Regions from separate parts of the Micromonospora sp. 050-3 genome, predicted to be linked through region 1. Evidence: riboswitches for the same ligand, from Rfam matches in the RefSeq annotation. Region 1 holds a riboswitch; each other region holds the start of a gene.
The links. A riboswitch is a leader RNA that binds a small molecule or an ion and turns the genes downstream of it on or off. The one in region 1 is predicted to bind cyclic di-AMP.
Positions count from the first base shown of each region.

Region 1 (6,030 bases):
GTTGCCGCCGATGGTGGACTCTCTGAACTCCCGCCCAGCGGAAGGTTAACGCCGGGCCGGTGGACGGTCTCCCGGCCGGGGAAACGCGGGCTGGTGGGGCGGGTGGGATGCGTCCGGTTCACCCGGGAGTGACCCGGTAGGGTGCCTCGGTGCGGCCCTGCCGGGTCGTCGTGGGCGTCGCCGTCGCGCCGTCCGACGCCGCGCCGAGGAGGCTACGACAGTGCTGGTGACCCTGCCGAGCGCCGGGATCCCGGCATGACGAGCGTCGCCGCGATGTCGGCCGCCCGACCCGCACCCGCCCCGCCCCGGCTGCCCTCGCTGACCGGGCTGCGGTGGATCGCCGCTCTGCTGGTCTTCGGCTTTCACGCCGGCACCATGCGGATCATCGCCGAGCCGGACTACAAGGCAGTGGTTGACGAGCTGTTCACCCTGGGCCTCTCCGGGGTGCAGTTCTTCTTCATCCTCAGCGGGTTCGTGCTGGTCTGGTCGGCCCGCGAGGGGGACTCCCGGCGTACCTTCTGGCGGCGACGGATTGCCAAGATCTACCCGAACCACCTGGTGCTGTTCGCGGCGACGCTGGGCGTCGCCTGGTATTTCGCCGACCCGGTCCTGCCGGCGGCGGCGTTGGAGAACCTGCTGCTGTTGCAGGCGTGGGATCCCCGGCCGGGCTGGTTCTACAGCATCAACACGGTCAGCTGGTCGCTGTCCTGCGAGTTCTTCTTCTACCTCTGTCTGCCGCTGGCGCTGCCGCTGCTGCGCCGGGCCCGACCGAAGGTGCTCTGGGCGCTGATCGTCGCGCTGCCGCTGCTGATCCTCGCGCTCTGGCCGGCGCAGGAGTTGGTGCCGGAGGTGAGCCGCTGGTGGTTCACCCAGATCTTCCCGCCGGTACGGTCGCTGGAGTTCTGGTTGGGCGCGGTGGCTGCCGAGTTGATGCGCCGCCGGCTCTGGCGTGGTCCCAACCTGGCCGTGGCCACCGGGATCTTCCTGGTCACCTGGGTGGTGGCCGCGCAGTGGATCCGCGCCGAGCTGTGGACCACGCTGCTCGCTGTCGCGTACCTGTTGGTGATCACCGCTGCCGCGGACGCGGACGTGCGGGGTCGGCGCTCGCCGTGGCGGTCCCGGCCGCTGGTCTGGCTCGGTGAGGTCTCGTTCGCGTTCTACCTGGTGCACGTGCTGGTGATGACGAGCGTGCTGCGCTGGAGCGGAACCTGGGGGATCGGCTTCGCGGGCTGGCGTGGCCCGGCCGTGGTGTTCGGCTTCCTGGCGGCGACCCTGATCCTCGCCGGGCTGTTGCACCGCTTCGTCGAAACCCCGATGATGCGCCGGCTCGCGCCGCGCCGTGCGGCCCGTCCGGCGCCCGTTCCCCGACAACGCGCGGCCGGCGACGATGGCGCGCGAGACCTCGGAAGCAGCGCCCGCGGTGAGGTCGACGGACCTGCCGGCGCTGTCGGTCAGACCGGCGCTCGATCAACGTACGTCGACCTGAGCTGACAGCGTCCACCCTGGTCAAAGGGGTCGGCGCGGCGTAGTTCGACACGCCCGTGGTCGGTGCGCCAGGCTCGGCGCGACGGTAGCGTGGGGACGTGCTTCCGGTCGCGTTCACCTGTCCGCTGTGGTGGGTGGCGCGCTGGGCGACTCGGGTGCTGACCAGCCTCGCCGTCGTCGCGGCCCTGGCGCTCGGCGCAGGCCCGGCCACGGCCGCCTCGTCAACGCCCGGCCCGGTGCCAACGTCGAGTGCGGTGTCGGCCTCGGTCGCCGCCGGGTCGCTGGCGGCCTCCTGCTGGCTCGCCGGAGCACCCGGTGCGGCCCGCCCGGCCCCGGCGATACCTCCGGAGGTCACCGAGGAGCCGGTCCCGACCTGGTCGGTCGACATGCCGGTGGCGCTCCCCGGCGATCAGGGCACCATCGCGTCCGGCGTGCTGTCGGTCCGCGCTGCCGAATCTGACCGGCTGCCCCTCGTCGACGGTCCGAGCGGTCGGGCTTCCCGGGCCCCACCCGGGCGCTGAGCCACCGGGACGACCGTCCCGTCACCGCGCCCTGTCGACCCACAGCTCCCGGACCCGCCGACCCGTGGCCCACAGTGGCCCGTTGGCCGGCGCGGCTCCCCATCGCACTGCTCTCTCCCCGAGGTGCCGACCATGGAGACCGTCGTCTTCTACCAGTTCGTAACCGAGGTGCCGCAGGCCGCCGCCATCTGGTCGACGCTGTTCCTGCTGACCCTGGGCCTGCTCACCGTGCTGGCCGCCCGCCCCGAACGGGACCGGCCCACTGACGACCCGCTCCCGGCCGGGCCCACTCCTCGGGAGCTGGCCGCCGCCGAGGCCGTCGACCTGCGCCGCTACGCCGAGGAGGTGGCCGTCGCCGCGGCCGGCGCGGCCACCACCGCCAAGCGGTGGCGCGCCGCCTGGCTGACCGCTCAGGAGCAGCTGGAGCGGGCCTGGATCGGGTACGACGAGGCGGACACCGCCACGCGCCGCTTCGCGGGCGTCGGGACACTGCCCACCCCACAGACCCCGCACACCCCCGCCGAGTACGCCGCCCGGGAACGCTATCTGCACCGAGCGGCGATGGCGGCGTACTGGCGGGGCGACCTGACCATGGCACAGCTCGGCGACGTGTTCGGGCACCGGCGCGGCTGGGATCCCCGGCGACACCCGGTCGAGCAGGAGGTGCTGATCAGCCGGGTGATCCGGGATGCGCGGCTGGCCGACTACCAGGTGGCCGCCGACCGTGAGCGGGCCGCCTGGCGCGACGCGGAGTTGGCCGCCGAGTCGGCTCGTGCCCTCGCCGAGGAGGCGTACGCGGCGGCGGCCCGGCTCCGCCCCGCCCCGGTGCCCGCGCGTCGGACGGTGGCCGGGGCGTTGCGTCCCGCCGTCGTGGCACTGTGGCGCCCGGCCCGGGTGGGTTGAGCCCAATCCGTGATGTGAGGCCGGTCACCCCATTGCGAAATCGGACGTGCGGCGCGATCGGCGGCATTGTTCCCGCGATTGTGGTCGCGTTCTTTGCGGCCTGTCCGGTTGTCGCCCGTAGGCGTCACCGCAACCGGTTGTCCCATCGAGTCACATCATCGGCAATACGCGCAGAAATTGTCGCGCCAATTGGGGTTTACGCAGGTGAACCTGGCTTGGCAGGGCGCTGAGACGCCAGTAGTGTCGTCTCGTCCGGTGCGGTAACCGATCGCAAGACGCGACGCCGCATCGACCCGCTTAATCGTGATCAACGAGCCGGGGACCCATCAGTAAGTCTGGGGTGAATCCGCGAGCCACGGCCCGCGGTAGGGCGATCTTCCCGCCCGAATCCGTCAGCTAACCCGGTAGGCGGTGTCGGAAGGAGTCCCGTCCTCGTGCAGCACCTTTCCACCCCTCGGTTGTTCCCTCGCCTCCACGGCGCGGCGGTGCACCCGCTCATTCGTCCAGTGACGGTGAGCTGACCCCCGGGTCATCGCCTTTCCCGCCCGGCCGCGCCGGGCGTTCCCCTGAGCGGTTCACCATCCGCGGACCACGGTCCGCGCGCTGGCGCCTGCCCGGATGCCGGTCCGGCCCCGGTGTGCCGCTCTCCCCCCGACCCGTGGAGGACCCCGTGAAGCACACCCTGAAGCGTCAGCTCCGCCGCCTCGCCACCGAGCGCCCGTACCAGATCGTCGCCGCGTCCGCCGCGGCCCTCGCGATCGCCACCACCACCGGCGCCCTGCTCACCACTGCCGACGACGCCCCGGCCGGCCAGCGCACCGCGACCACTGTCGCCGAGATGCGCAGCGACGTCGCCGCCTCCCGCGGCGATGTCCGGGACGCGTCCCCCTCGGCCAGCGCCGCGCCGACCACCGCCGCCCCGGCCACCAGCGCCGCGTCCCCCGCGGCCAAGGCCAGCAGCAACCCTGACCTGACCCGCAAGCCGCAGCCGCCGAAGCCGCCCGCGACCAAGGTGCTCGACTACGACTACGAGGCGCAGAACACCTACTACAACTGCGGTCCGGCGGCCACCCGCAACGCGCTCAGCGCCGCTGGCATCGACCGCACCCAGGAGGAGCTCGGCGCCGAGCTGGGCACCACCGAGATGGGCACCAACTCGGCCGAGGACACCACCCGGGTGCTCAACGCCGAGGTGAAGGGCTCCCCGTACCGGACCCGGATGTTCCTCGGCGCGCCCAGCCCGGCTCAGATGGACCGGCTCCAGGCCGACGTGGTGAAGGCCATCACCGACGGGCGGGGCGTGGTGGCCAACGTCGTCGGGGACGCCACCGACACCGACGGCAGCTGGCACTCCTACGGTGGCGGGCACTACATCGCCGTCGTGGGCTACAAGGACAACGGTCGCACCGTGCGGATCGCCGACTCGGCGAACCCGGCCGACCCGTCGTACTGGATCACCACGATCGACCTGGCCAACTGGATCGCCAGCCGGGGCTACTCCGCCTGACCCGGGCACACTGACCGCCGCGGGCGCCGTCCTCCACAAGGGGCCGGCGCCCGCGGCGTTTGTCCGCGCGGTCCGCCGTAACCGTCATCGACGGCTCTCGTACCAGGCCGTGAACCATGGGAGACTGCGGCCGTGGTGGAGAAAACGGGTGGTCACGCCGGCCGCAGGCCGGTCCTGCTGCTGCTGCACGGCATGGGGGCGACCGGGGACGTGTGGTTGCCCTGGGCGCCGTACCTCGAGCAGCACTGGCCCGGGCGGTGGCTGGCACCGGACCTCGCCGGCCACGGCTGGGCGTCGCCGCTGCCGTCGTACTCCTTCGTGGGCTTCGCCCAGCAGATCGCGCAGGCACTCGCTCCCGACGACCGGCTGGTGGTGCTCGGGCACTCGCTGGGTGGGGTGGTCGGCCTGGCGCTGGCCGCCCGCGAGGCCGGGACGCCGGTGGACGCTGTGGTCGGGCTGGGCATCAAGGCGCTCTGGTCACCCGCTGAGCTGACCCGCGCCGCCGAGGTCGCCGCCCGCCCGGTGAGCTGGTTCGCCAGCCGCACCGAAGCGGCGCGCCGCTACCTGCGGGTCGCCGGGCTGGCCGGCTTGGTCTCGCCCGACCACCCGGTGGTGGACGCCGGGCTGCGCCAGGTCGACGGCCGGTGGCGCCTCGCCATGGACCCGGCCGCCTTCGCCGTCGGCGAGCCCGACCTGGCCGCGCTGCTGGCGGCGACCGACGTGCCGGTGGTGCTGGCGCGCGGCGAGAACGACCCGATGGTCACCGACGAACAGCTCAAGGAGTACGGCGTACCGGTCGCCACCCTCCCCGGCCTCGGGCATAACGCGCACGTGGAGGACCCGGCCGCAGTGCTGGCGTTGCTCGACCCGTATCGCTGAGCGGCTACGCCGGTGTGGACGCGGTCAGTGTCTCGGCCGGTGCCAGCTCCCGGCGGGCGGCGGTCAGGAACGCCTCGGCGTACGACTCGGCCGGGAAGTCACCCAGGTAGCGGCGGCGGGTGGCCCAGCGGGCCTCGGCCAGCGGGTCGGTGTCCAGCAGCGCGGTCAGCACCTCGTCCACGTTGGACATGTCCCGGCGCAGCACGTAACCCGACCCGGCCAGCGGGAACCGCTCCACGAACCGGTCGCCCTCGTCGCCCATGTCGGCGACCGCGTACGGCTTGCCGGAGTAGAGGAAATCCGAGATCACGCCGGACACGTCGGAAACCAGCGCGTCGGCGGAGTTGACGCACTCGGTCAGGCTCAGCTCCCGAGCCGCCGCGCCGACCACGTGCTGGCGGCCGGTGCGGGCCCGGTCGGCGACGAGCAGCTCGGTCAGGCGGCCCAGTTGGCGGGCCGATGCCGGGTTCTGCGCGGTGTACGGATGGGCCCGCAGGATCACCGTCGCGCCGCGCTCCAACAGTCGGCGCAACAGTTTGTCGGCCACCGGCAGCGAGCAGTAGTCGGCGTCGGCGTGGTGCCCGGTCCAGGTCGGCGTGTAGAGCACCGTCGGGTGCGCCAACCCTCGCGCGGGCTCCGGGCGTACCTCGATCGACTCGACCTGCGGGCGACCCACCACCACGAACTTGTCCGCCGGGATCTGCACTCCGGCGCGGGCGTACCTGTCGATCGCCG
Region 1 covers NZ_JAJPVX010000002.1:2,422,026-2,428,055, forward strand. Annotated here, with positions in the region: gene ACLJOK_RS26205 (acyltransferase family protein) at 256-1,491, shown strand; gene ACLJOK_RS26210 (hypothetical protein) at 1,584-2,006, shown strand; gene ACLJOK_RS26215 (hypothetical protein) at 2,139-2,909, shown strand; cyclic di-AMP (ydaO/yuaA leader) riboswitch at 3,194-3,335, shown strand; gene ACLJOK_RS26220 (C39 family peptidase) at 3,568-4,416, shown strand; gene ACLJOK_RS26225 (alpha/beta hydrolase) at 4,549-5,295, shown strand; gene ACLJOK_RS26230 (CDP-glycerol glycerophosphotransferase family protein) at 5,300-6,030, opposite strand, start outside.

Region 2 (6,030 bases), 1.6 Mb from region 1:
ACACCAGCGTGTCCATGGTGGCTGCGCCGTGCCGCAGGTTGGTCCAGGCGGCGCGGTGGAACGGCAGCCCACCCCAGACCACCACCGGGGCGGCCAGGGTCAGCGACAGCCACTGCCAGTAGTCGAACTGCCAGGCCGGGACCATGGCCAGCAGGACCACCGGCACGCTCAGGACCACCGACACCCAGAGCCGGGTACGCGGCCCCCGCAACGGGTCCACCGGAGGTTCCGTGCTGGGCGGGGCCGGCAACGCCGCTGTGTAACCGGTCTTCTGCACCGTCCCGATCAGGTCGTCCGGTGTGACGCCGTCGGCGTACCGGACGGTCGCCTTCTCGGTGGCGTAGTTGACGGTGGCGCTCACCCCGTCCATCCGGTTGAGCTTCTTCTCGATCCGGGCGGCGCACGCGGCGCAGGTCATCCCGCCGATCGCCAGTTCGATCCGGTTCGGCGCCTCGGGCAGCGGTCTGCTGCTGGTGGTGGTCATCGTCTGGTCCCGTCAGTTGTGTCCGTGCCCGGGGGTGCCGTGGTCGGCCCCGCCGGTCGGTGCGGGTCCGCTCGGGGTGGGGGCGTCTCCGGTCGGGGCAGCGCCGGCGACCACTGTGAACTCGGCGGTGTGCACCCGGCCGCCGTGTTGAAAGTCGAGGTAGAGGCGGTAGCTGCCGGCCGAGGGCACCTCGGCGAGGAAGGTGACGGCCGGACCGGGCCGGGTGCGCCCATCGCCGGGCGTCCCGTCCGGGTGCACGTGCAGGTAGGCCAGATCGCCCCGGCGCAGCGCCACCAGGTGCCCGTACGCGCCCAGGTAGGGCTCCAGGTCGGTAACCGGCTGCCCGCCCCGGCTGACGGTCAGGGTCAGCGACGACGTGCGGCCGGGCTGCGGCACACCGGTCAGGGTGACCGTGTAGCCGTCGACGGTGGTGCTGGTCGCCGGGGCGGGCAACGGCCGTTCGGTCAGCTCGCCGGGGACTGTCACGTCCACGCCGAGGGTCAGTGGCTCGCCACCGGTCGGGGCGAAGTCGGCGAACGCCCGCCACTGCCCGGGGCCGGTCAGCGGGGTGTCGACCCGCCAGGTGCCGTCCGGAGCCAACTCGGGGTGGACGTGACGGAAGCCGGAGAGGTCCCGTCGGGCGACGATCAGGTGCATCTGCTTGTCGTGCGCCACGTCGTACCGGGTGACCGGTTGACCGTCCGGCCCGGCGATCCGGAAGGCGAACTCGTCGGCAGGGGCGTCGAGCGGTTCGAGGGTGTAGCCCCGGTCGGAGACGAGCAGCCCGCCGGGAAGCCGGGCGGCCGTCTCGTCGTGCTCGCCCGTCGCGTGGGCGGCGTCGCCGTCGTGCCGGCCCTCGACCACCGGGGCGCGGTCGACGACCCGGCCGATCCCGTACGTCGTGCCGAAGACCGCCGCGAGGCCGACGGCGAACCCGGCCAGTCTCGTCACAGTACGCACGCCGGCCCGCCGATCACGCGTCGACGAGGTCGTAGCCGGCCTCGTCAACCGCGGCCCGGACAACAGCGGTGTCCAGCGGCTGATCGCTGCTGACCGTGACCCGGCCGGCCGCGAGGTCGACCTGGACGTCGCGCACCCCCGCGATGGCGCCGACCTCGGCGCTGACCGCGCTGACGCAGTGCCCGCAGGTCATGCCCTGCACCTGGTACGTCGTGTCGACCATTGAATCGTCTCCTTTGCGGTACCGGTACCCGGTGGGGGTATCCCACCAGAACACGACCGTACCATACCCCCTGGGGGTAAGCTATCCTGGTCGACATGACCGCACCCACCCCGATCCGCGGATACACCGCCAGCAAGGACCAGCTGCTCGCGCGGCTCCGCCGCGTCGAGGGGCAGGTCCGGGGCATCGAGAAGATGGTCGACGACGACCGCTACTGCATCGACGTGCTCACCCAGATCTCCGCCATCCAGGCCGCCCTCGACAAGGTGGCCCTCGGGTTGCTCGACGGTCACGCCCGGCACTGCATGCACGAGGGCGCCGCCGAAGGTCGGGCCGACGAGATGGCCACCGAGATGATGGCGGCGGTCGGCCGGCTCATGAAGCGCGGCTGACCGCCGGGCCGCCACGCGGGCGGTTCGAGTACCCGACACTCCGCCACGACCTGCAACCCCCAGGAGGGCTGGCTAGCATCTCCCACGATGGCTCTCCGTATGCCGCTGCACAGTCGCGCACCGGCGCCGCCACCTCGTGGCGTCGCCCCCGGCCGACCGGGCCGAGCACTGACCGTCCGTGATCAAGTGGTCGTCAGGCAGCGATCCGCCGCACCGTCCGCAGCGTTTCCCCCGCAACGGTGAACCGCCCGGCCCGCTGACCCGTATCCCGCACCGGATCGTTGGGAGTCTCGCCTTGGCCGCCGACCACAGTCACCCTGCTCCGTCCGCCCCACCACGGGTGCGACGGATCCTCGTCGTGACGGTGGTACCCCTCTTCGTCGCGACCGTGCTGGCCGCAGTGCTGCTCTGGCCACGCGGCGGGTCACCGCAGACCGATGGTGGTGCGGACGTGCCGCGTTACCCCGGGACGGTCACCCGGGTGGTGAGCGAGCCGTGCCCGCCGGTGCCGTCGGCCCCCGAGGGCACACCGAGGGTCGGCGACGGGCGGTGCGGCACTGTCGACGTCCTGGTGGACGACGGGCCGACCGCCGGCCAGCAGGTACGGACACCGGTGCCCGACGGGCCCGGCGCACCCCGGGTCGAGGTCGGCGACGAGGTCATCCTGGTCGAGCTGGCCGACCCGACCGATCCCACCACCAGCAACTGGAACATCGCCGAGCACCAACGCGGCACCCCGATGGTGTGGCTGGCGGTGATCTTCGCGGCCGCGATCGTCGCGTTCGGTCGGTGGCGAGGTCTGGCCGCGCTCGCCGGGCTGGCAGCCAGCTTCGCCATCCTGCTCAGCTTCGTGCTGCCGGGCATCAGCGCCGGCAGGTCACCGCTGCTGGTGGCGGTGGTCGGCGCGGCCCTGATCATGTTCGTGGTGCTCTATCTGACCCACGGGGTCACCGCACAGACCTCGGTCGCGGTGCTCGGCACCCTGGGCAGCCTGGTGCTGACCGGCGTGCTCGCCACCATCGCCACGGCCGCGACCCACCTCACCGGCTTCGGCAGCGAGGACGCCACCACCCTGTCGATGTTCCAGGGCGACGTGGACCTGCACGGTCTGCTGCTCGCCGGGATCATCATCGGCTCGCTCGGGGTGCTCGACGACGTGACGGTCACCCAGGCGGCCACCGTCACCGAACTGGCGAACGCCAACCCCGGGCTGACGCGCTTGCAGCTGTACCGGGCGGCCACCCGGGTCGGCCGCGCGCACATCGCCTCCACTGTCAACACCATCGTGCTGGCGTACGCGGGCGCGTCACTGCCCCTGCTGCTCCTGCTCACCGCCGACGCGCGGCCGATCGGGCAGATCCTCACCAGTGAGTTCCTCGCGCAGGAGATCGTCCGCAGCGCGGTCGCCACCCTCGGCCTGATCGCCGCCGTGCCGCTGACCACCGGGCTGGCCGCTGTGGTGACCGCCGCCGGGCGTACGGCTGCCACGGCTGCCACGGCGTCCACCGACGCTCCGGCGTCCCGGCCCGAGCCGGACCGCAGCGAGGCACTGGCCGCACTCATCTCACCGCGAACGGCCGGCTCCGACGAGCCGGACCAGACGCGGACCGCACCCCCATCCAAGGCCACCGACCGGTGGCCGGAGTCGAACAGGAGCACGGATACGGCATGGTGACACTCCTCAGCGTGACCAGATCGGGCATCCACCCTGAGAACCGCGTCACTGGTCACTCAACGCTATGGCGAAATGACGCTTTTGGTCGGCATCCAGGCGTAGCTCACCTGGTCGACTCTCGGGTAACCTCGCTGCCGGTTACCGATGAAGGCGCGAAGCGGCGCCTGCGGTGCCACCGCCCAATCGCCAACCGGCGAGCCGGGGACCCAGGTACCTGGGGTGAATCCGCGTCAGCGGTAGGGGCCACTTCCGCCCCGAACCCGTCAGCTAACCCGGTCGGCGGTCGACGGAAGGGAACATTGTGACGGCACCCCTACGCCGCTGGTTGACTCCCGTGGTGGCCGTGATCGCCGCACTGACAGTGCTCGCCGGGCCGCTGCCGGCGCACGCCGCCCCGACGAACCCCACACCCTCGGGGCACGAGGAGGACGGCGAGCCCAAGCTGCTCAACGACGTCATCGAGCAGGCCAACCGCGACTATTCCGCCGCAAAGTCCAAGCTGGACAAGTCCAAGAAGCGGCAGGGCGAGTTGGCCGCGGAGGTCAACCGGGCCAAGGCCGACCTGGACGCGTTGGCCCCGCAGGTCGGGCAGATCGCCGCCCAGGCGTACCGGACCGGCCGGATCGGCGCGGTCGCGATGCTGCTGGAGAGCGATGCGCCCGACTCGTTCGTCCAGCGCGCCGGGATGCTCGACGAGATGAACATGGTCAACGAGAAGAAGCTCTCCGAGGTCAACGAGGTGAAGGCCCGCGCCGAGCAGGCCAAGCTGGCCCTCGACACCGAGGTCCGCGAGCAGCAGAAACAGACCGCCCTGATGGCGAAGCGCAAGAGCGAGGCCGACAAGGCGCTCTCCCTCGTCGGCGGGAAGGGCTTCACCGGCGGCCTGGTGGACGCCACCTCCAAGGTCGCGAAGATCGGCCCGGGTCGCACGGCCGACGGTGACTGGAAGCCCCAGTCGTGCAGCGAAAAGGACCCCACCACGTCCGGCTGCGTCACCGCCCGCACGCTGCACGCGTACAAGGAGGTCAAGGCGGCCGGCTTCAACCGGTTCGTGGGCTGCTACCGCTCCGGCGGGCCGTGGGAGCACCCGAAGGGCCGCGCCTGCGACTGGTCGCTACAGAAGAGCGGGTTCGCCCCGTGGCACAACAACGACACCAGGACGTACGGCAACAACGTCGCCGCGTTCCTCATCCGTAACGCCGACCGGCTCGGCATCTACTACGTGATCTGGAACCGGCAGATCTGGTTCCCGGCCACCGGCTGGAGTTCGTACAGCGGGCCGTCGAACCACACCGACCACGTCCACATGTCGCTGCTCTGACCCGCACGATCTCCGTCGAGGGCCGTTCCGCGTGACGCGGAGCGGCCCTCGTCGCGTCAGACGGTGGCAGCCGCGGCCTGGTCGGTCGACTCGGGCGATCCGGCCGGGGTCTCCAACGTCGCGAAGCCAGCTGGCACAGCGGCCACCGGGCGCACCGCTCCGGCGGCGAGTCGGTAGGACACCCCCACCACCGCGCACCGCCCCCGCTCCACCTCGTCGGCCAGCACCGGGGACTGCCCGAGCAACGTCTCGACGGTCTGGGCGATGTGGATGTCGACGATGCCGTCGATGTCGTCCACGCCCTCGGCCTCGGCCCGGCGCAGGCTGGGCAGCACGGCGTCGACCACAGCGCGCAGATGGCCACTCGGTGCGGTACCGGTCGCGGCGGACTCCCGGGCGGCCTGCACCGCACCGCACGAGTCGTGGCCGAGCACCACCACCAGCGGGGTGCCGAGCACTGTCACCGCGTACTCGACGCTGCCGAGCACCTCAGGACCGGCGGTGTGCCCGGCGGTGCGAATCACGAACAGGTCGCCCAGACCCCGGTCGAAGATGATCTCGGCGGCCAGCCGTGAGTCGGAGCAGCCGACGATCACCGCGAACGGATGTTGTCCGTCGGCCACGGCGGCCCGGTGCCCGGCGTCCTGGTTGGGGTGGCGTGGTGCGCCATCGACGAAGCGCCGGTTGCCGGCGACCAGCTCGGCATACGCCCGGGTCGGCTCGTTGAGCGCGGTGGCCCGGTCGGTGGTCCGCTGCGGACCCGGCTGGCCGCCGGAGCTCCCGGTATGACTCATCCCGCACCTCGTCTCGACGCATCTGCCCTGGTCAAGCCGGCTTTCCGCCGGCCGAGCGGGCGGGCGCTGGCTCGTGCTCCACCGTCACACGCACCGTAAGATGCGTCAAGGTATGCGTGATTTAGATTTCATACGTTGACTCCGGCCACCCCCTGGGCAACCTTCCCGGCGCAGGGCGGAC
Region 2 covers NZ_JAJPVX010000002.1:779,311-785,340, reverse strand. Annotated here, with positions in the region: gene ACLJOK_RS18635 (heavy metal translocating P-type ATPase) at 1-484, opposite strand, end outside; gene ACLJOK_RS18630 (hypothetical protein) at 497-1,444, opposite strand; gene ACLJOK_RS18625 (heavy-metal-associated domain-containing protein) at 1,458-1,667, opposite strand; gene ACLJOK_RS18620 (metal-sensitive transcriptional regulator) at 1,763-2,059, shown strand; gene ACLJOK_RS18615 (YibE/F family protein) at 2,355-3,734, shown strand; cyclic di-AMP (ydaO/yuaA leader) riboswitch at 3,901-4,031, shown strand; gene ACLJOK_RS18610 (coiled-coil domain-containing protein) at 4,036-5,055, shown strand; gene ACLJOK_RS18605 (carbonic anhydrase) at 5,112-5,849, opposite strand.
Region 2: another riboswitch for cyclic di-AMP. It lies ahead of ACLJOK_RS18610 (coiled-coil domain-containing protein); the one in region 1 lies ahead of ACLJOK_RS26220 (C39 family peptidase).

Region 3 (6,030 bases), on a different contig from region 1:
TGCCGAGGGTGAGCAGCACCAGGTCGGTGCCGAGCCAGCCGAGTGAGGTGACGAGGTGCAGGGTGAGCAGCGCCTTGCGGGTGGTGGGTCGGATCCGAGGCATACCGCGATGCTGCCCGCCGACCGCGGCCGGGTCGTCCGACGAGCGACGACATCAGGGGTACGCCCGGCGACGTAGCCGGGCCCGGACGCACGTGATGCCTGTGAGTCATCACGACGGCTCACAGGCATCACGACGCGTGGGTCAGTAGACCGACAGGTGTACGTGGTTGGTGTGGTCGGTGGACGGGGTGCCGTGCGCCCCGCTGTACGACTTCCACCCGCTGCTGGGCAGCCAGATCTGCCTGTACCAGATCACGTAGAGCACGGCGAGCCGGTCCGCGTTGCGGATGAAGTACGCCGCCAGGTTGTTGCCGTACGTCTTGTCGCCGCCGGTGGCGTTCCCGCCGAAGCCGCCCTTCTGCGCCGCGAAGTCGCACGCCCGGCCCTTCGGGTGTTCACCGGAGCCGCTGGGGCGGTGGCACGAGACGTACCGGGTGAAGCCCGCGGCCTTGGCCTGGTTGAGCGCGTGCAGGGTGCGTGGGGTGATGCAGCCGCTGGCCGGGGTGGGGTCGTTGACGCTGCACGACTCGGAGGGCCAGGAGCCGTCCGAGTTGCGCGGCGCGGCCGTCGCGTTGGCGCTGGAGGTGCCCCGGTTGGAGTCGGTGTCGGCGGTGGTCTGCGGCTTGGGTGTGGTGGCCACGGTCAGGGCCCGTTCGGCCTGGTCCTTGCGCTTGGCCATCACCGCGACCTGCTTGCGCTGTTCGTTGATCTCGCCGTCCAGGGCGACCCGGGTGCGGTTGGCCTTGTCCTTGCTGTTCAGCAGGTCGCGCAGCACCCGGTCCTCGTTGGCCGCCACAGCGTCAAGCGCGGCCGCCCGGTCCATGAAGCCTTCCGGAGTGTTGCTGTTGAGCAGCGCCGACATCGCACCGAGCCGACCGGTGCGGTAGGCCACTTCGGCGATCTCGCCGACCTTGCCGTTGCGCTGGTCGATCTCGACCTCAATGGTCTTCAGCTGGGTGGCGAGTTGCTTCTGCCGTTGCACCGAGGTGTCCAGGGCGCGCTTCGCATCCAGGTAGCCCTTGCTGGCCGCCTCGAGTTGGGCGCGCAAAGCCGGGGTGCCGCCCTCCTCGTCGGAGTCGGGTGCGGCGGCCCGCTGGCCGGTCGGGGGAGCGGCCGAGGCGGTGCCGGCCGGAAGCGCGACGCCGAGGGCGAACATCGCGACGATCAGGGCCGCCAGTCGGGCGGCGGGTGGTCGTGCTGGTGCCACTGCGCATGTCCTTCCGTCAGCCGCCGACCGGGTTAGCTGACGGGTTCGGGACGGAAGATCCCTACCGCTGACGCGGATGCACCCCAGGAACATGGTTCCCCGGTTCGCCCAGCTGGGCGATTAGGCGGCGACCACCACCGGCGCCGGGAGGGCGCCGCCTGGTGGAGGCCGGGACCGAGCCTACCGGTGCCGATGGGGCCGCTGCAGCCAATGTGACGGACGGTGCGTGCGTCACCACGGAAAATTACGACGAAAGTCGAGGAATGCTCCGAAGCCGCACTCACCACTCGATGGAGCCACACGCTCCGGAGGCGGCGCCGGGCTCGATCTGCAACGTCGCGTGCTCGATGCGGAAGTCGTCGTGCAGGGCCGTACGCGCCGCGGTGAGCACCGCACCGACCTCCGCGCCGGGTGCCATGGTCAGGTGAGCGGAGGCCACCTCCATGCCCGAGGTGAGCGTCCAGACGTGCAGGTCGTGCACCTCGACGACACCGGGGACGGCGGCCAGCCGGTCGTGCACGGCGGTCACCTGGAGGTGCTCCGGGGCGGCCTGCACCAGGATGCGGATGGCGGCGCGGGCCAGCCGCCAGGTGCGCGGCAGGATGAACACGCCGATGGCGACCGCTACCAGGGGGTCGGCCCACCACCAGTCGGTGACGGTGATGAGCAGCGCCGCGCCGATGACGCCGAGCGAGCCGAGCAGGTCACCGAGCACCTCCAGGTAAGCGCCCTGGAGGTTGATGCTCTCGCGGGCACCGGCGCGCAGCAGCGCGAAGGCGGCGATGTTCGCGAGCAGGCCGAGCACTGCCACCGCGAGCATCGGGCCGGCGATGACCTGGTGCGGGTCGCCGAAACGGCGGATCGCCTCGATCACCACGTAGATGGCGACGCCGGAGAGCAGGACGGCGTTGGCCAGCGCGGCGAGCACCTCGAGTCGATAGAGCCCGAAGGTGCGCTGCGGGTCGCCGGTGGCCCGCCGGGTCGCCGTGATGGCGGCGAGGGCCATCCCGATGCCGAGCACGTCGGTGAACATGTGCCCGGCGTCGGAGAGCAGGGCGAGCGAGCCGGTGTGCAGGGCGACCACCGCCTCGACCACCATCAGGGTGGCGAGCAGCCCGAATGCCGCCCAGAGTCGACCTCGGTGCTGGTGTGCGGCATTGGCGACGGACCCATGGTGGTGGTCATGACCTGCGCCCACGAGAACCACCTTCCGCCGCTGGTCGGGACCCGGTCAAATATATGTTCACATCGCAATGTGTGCAAGTGTGCGGGCGGCGCCCTCCCGCTGGCGGCAGTCCGCACCTGTCAGCCGGTCGGGTCGATGGTGGTGAGCCGCTGGGTGGCCCGGGAAAGCGCCACGTACAGGGTGCGCACCCCGGCGCCCGGATCCGCCCGGATCTCGCTCGGGGCGACCAGCACCACTCCGTCGTACTCCATGCCCTTGGCCTCGAGGCTGGTCACCACCTGCAACCTCGGCGCGCTGAGCGCGCCGAGCCAACCGGCGACCTCGTCCCGGCGGGGGACCGGCGTGATCACCCCGACCGTGCCTTCCACCTCGGCCAGCAGGCCGGCGGCGGCCTCCACTGTCGCGGTCTCCAACCCCGTCGCGGGCACCACCAGCTCGATCGGCTCGACGCCGGTGGAGCGCACGGCGGTCGGCAGTGGCAGGTCCGGGTAGAGCCGGCGGATCTCCGCCGCCGCCACCGCGAAGATCTCCGCCGAGTTGCGGTAGTTGGTGGTGAGCGTGAAGTCGTGTCGCTTGCGCCGGCCCAGCGCCTGGTCGCGGGCTCGGGTCAGCTCCTCCGGATCGCCGGTCCACGCGGTCTGCGCGGGATCGCCCACAACTGTCCAGGAGGCCAGTCGGCCGCGTCGACCGATCATCCGCCACTGCATCGGCGAGACGTCCTGCGCCTCGTCCACCACCACGTGCGCGTACTCCCGGTAGTCCTCCGGACGCTCCCGGGCCGCCGCGCGGGCCGCCCGCTGCCGTTCACCGAGGGTGCTCAGCTCGCGGACGCCGCCGGCGAGCTGGAACGGATCGCGTCGCGCGCGGGCTGGCTGCGCGGGCTTACCGAGCAGCGCGTCCAACTCGTCGAGCAGCGCCACGTCGGCGATGGTCAGCCCGGCCGAGTCCAGGTTCCGGTACGCGGCGTTGAGCAGCCGGATCTCCGCCGAGGAGAGGATCCCCCCGGCGTACCGGCGCAGTCGATCCGGCTGCGCCAACCAGCCGAGCACGTGCCGGGGGTGCAGCCGAGGCCACCAGGCCTTGAGGAACTCCCGGAACTCCGCCCGCTCGGCGATCTCCGCCTCGAAGGCCGGTTGCTCCGGCAGCCGACCGCTGCTCAGCTCACGGGCCTGCGCCCAGAGCGCGGCGAACACCCCGTCGAAACCGGCCCGGCGCACCTCGTTGCGTCGTGCGCCGCGTTGCAGCGCGCGGTCCCGGATCCGGTCCAGCGCGGCCCGGTCCAGCCGCAGCAGCGTGCCGCGGTAGAGCAGCCGCAGCTCACCCGGGCCGCCCGGCACCGCGTCGCGGGCCGCCCGCTCCAGCACCCGGCGCATCCGCAGTGAGCCCTTCACCGCCGCCACCTCGGGCGGGTCGGGGCGGGTGGCGGTCATCCCAGGGAAGAGGGTGCCCAGCGAGTGCAGGGTCGCGGCGTCCTCACCGAGCGACGGCAGCACGGAGCCGATGTACTCGACGAAGACCGACGACGGGCCGACCACCAGGATGCCGCCGCCGGCGTAGCGGCTGCGGTCGGAATACAGCAGGAACGCGGCCCGGTGCAGGGCGACAGCGGTCTTGCCGGTGCCGGGGCCGCCCGCGACGATCGTCACCCCGGAGCCGGGCGAACGGATCGCCTCGTCCTGCTCCCGCTGGATGGTCGCCACGATGTCGCGCATGCCCCGGCCGGTGGCCTTGGAGAGGGTGGCCAGCAATGCGCCGTCACCGACGACGGTCATGCCCTCCGGGGCTGCCGTCGGGTCGAGCAGGTCGTCCTCGATCCGGGTGACCCGCTCGGCGCGGGACTGGATGGTGCGGCGCCGCACCACGTCCAGCGGCTGCGCCGGGGTGGCCTGGTAGAAGGCGGCGGCGGCCGGCGCGCGCCAGTCGACGACAAGCGTGACGGCGTTCTCGTCGCGGATCCCCAGTCGCCCGACGTGCAGCACCTGACGGTCGCGCAGGTCCAGCCGGCCGAAGACCAGCCCCTCGTGCTCGGCGTCCAGGGTGTGCCGCCGCTGCGCCGCGTGGAAGACCATCGCGTCGCGCTCGACCAGGGAGCCGTGCGTGCCCACCCGGGCCATCCGGTAACCGTCACGCTCGGCGCGGACGGCCGACTGCCGCAGCTCGACCAGTCGGGCGTACACCCGGTCGAGGTGTCGTTGCTCGACGGCGATCTCCTGCTCCAGGCCGGTCTGGTCGGTCAACGCACGCTCCTTCAGAGGTCGCCGGCAGGCGGCGGGAACCGCGCGGGCCAACCGAGAAGAGTACGGCCCTGGGCCCGACCCGCCGCGCCCGAGGTGCGCGAACGTACTCAGGCACCCGCCTCGGCGGGGATCGCGCCACTGCGGGCCGGCGGCGATTCGGCGAGCACCCGCCGCAGCACGCCGCTGAGCGCGGTGTTCACCTCCTCCGGCCGTTCCATCATCAGCATGTGCCCGGCGCCCGGACAGACGGTCAGCTCGGTGGCCGGCAGGGCGGCCGCGATCGACTCGGCGCACGGAGGTGGGGTCAGCCGGTCCCGGTCGCCGACCAGGGCGGCAGCCGGCAGGTGGGCCAACGCGGCGAGGGTGTCCAGTCGGTGCTGGGTGCCGATGGAGGCGCGGAACCCGCCGATCGAGCGCAGCGAGGCCCGAGCCACAGCGGACGTCACCAGGCGGATGTCGGCCGGTTCGCAGCGGTCACCGAAGAGCATCCACCGGATGCTCGGTTGCAGCGCGTTCAGCAGTGCCCGGGGCGCGCGCCACGAGCCACACCGGGCCAGCACGCCCGCGCCGGTCGTCTCGGCCAGCCGGATCAACCGGGCGATCCGCGGCGAAAGCCCGTAGACGGTGTGCGTGTGCCCCTCGGCGGTGGTCGAGACGAAGACCAGGCCGGCGGTGCGGGCGGCGAAGTGCGCGGGGTGGCGGTGGGCGTACTCCATGATCGTCATGCCGCCCATCGAGTGCCCGACCAGCACCACCGGGCCGGTCGGCGCGACCGCGTCGATCACCGCGGCGAGGTCGTCACCCAACTGGGCCAGGGTGGCCGTGGGCAGCGCCATGCAGCTGGACCGGCCGTGCCCCCGCGCATCGTAGGCGACCACCCGTACCGCGTCGCCGAACGGCGGTGCGGTGAGCGCGTCGACCTGCCGGTGCCAGGCGCGCCCGTCCAGCGTCCAGCCGTGCAGCAGGATGGCGGTGACCTGGGCGTCCGTCGGTCCCGTCGCCTCGACGTTGAGCCGTACGTCGTCCGGCAGACCGACCTCGAACCGCTCCGGCATCGCCACCTCCCCAGGGCCGCCCAGTACCACCAGCACCGGGATACCCGGCGGTAACACCGGCTACCCGCCATGAGACCACGCCAATCGCGCCGTGGCGAACATTCCCGACCTCGCCCGTACCGGACGGCGGCGGGCCAAGCTGAACGGCATGGGGTCGTCGGGAGCGCCCATGGGCGCGACGTCGGGGCAGGGGCGGCAGGCCGGCGGTACGCCCCGCGCCGCGCTGGCCGATCTGCTCGCCGG
Region 3 covers NZ_JAJPVX010000001.1:251,030-257,059, forward strand. Annotated here, with positions in the region: gene ACLJOK_RS01220 (hypothetical protein) at 1-103, opposite strand, end outside; gene ACLJOK_RS01225 (coiled-coil domain-containing protein) at 245-1,309, opposite strand; cyclic di-AMP (ydaO/yuaA leader) riboswitch at 1,315-1,446, opposite strand; gene ACLJOK_RS01230 (cation diffusion facilitator family transporter) at 1,590-2,507, opposite strand; gene ACLJOK_RS01235 (HelD family protein) at 2,615-4,732, opposite strand; gene ACLJOK_RS01240 (alpha/beta fold hydrolase) at 4,840-5,787, opposite strand; gene ACLJOK_RS01245 (carbonic anhydrase) at 5,879-6,030, shown strand, end outside.
Region 3: another riboswitch for cyclic di-AMP. It lies ahead of ACLJOK_RS01225 (coiled-coil domain-containing protein); the one in region 1 lies ahead of ACLJOK_RS26220 (C39 family peptidase).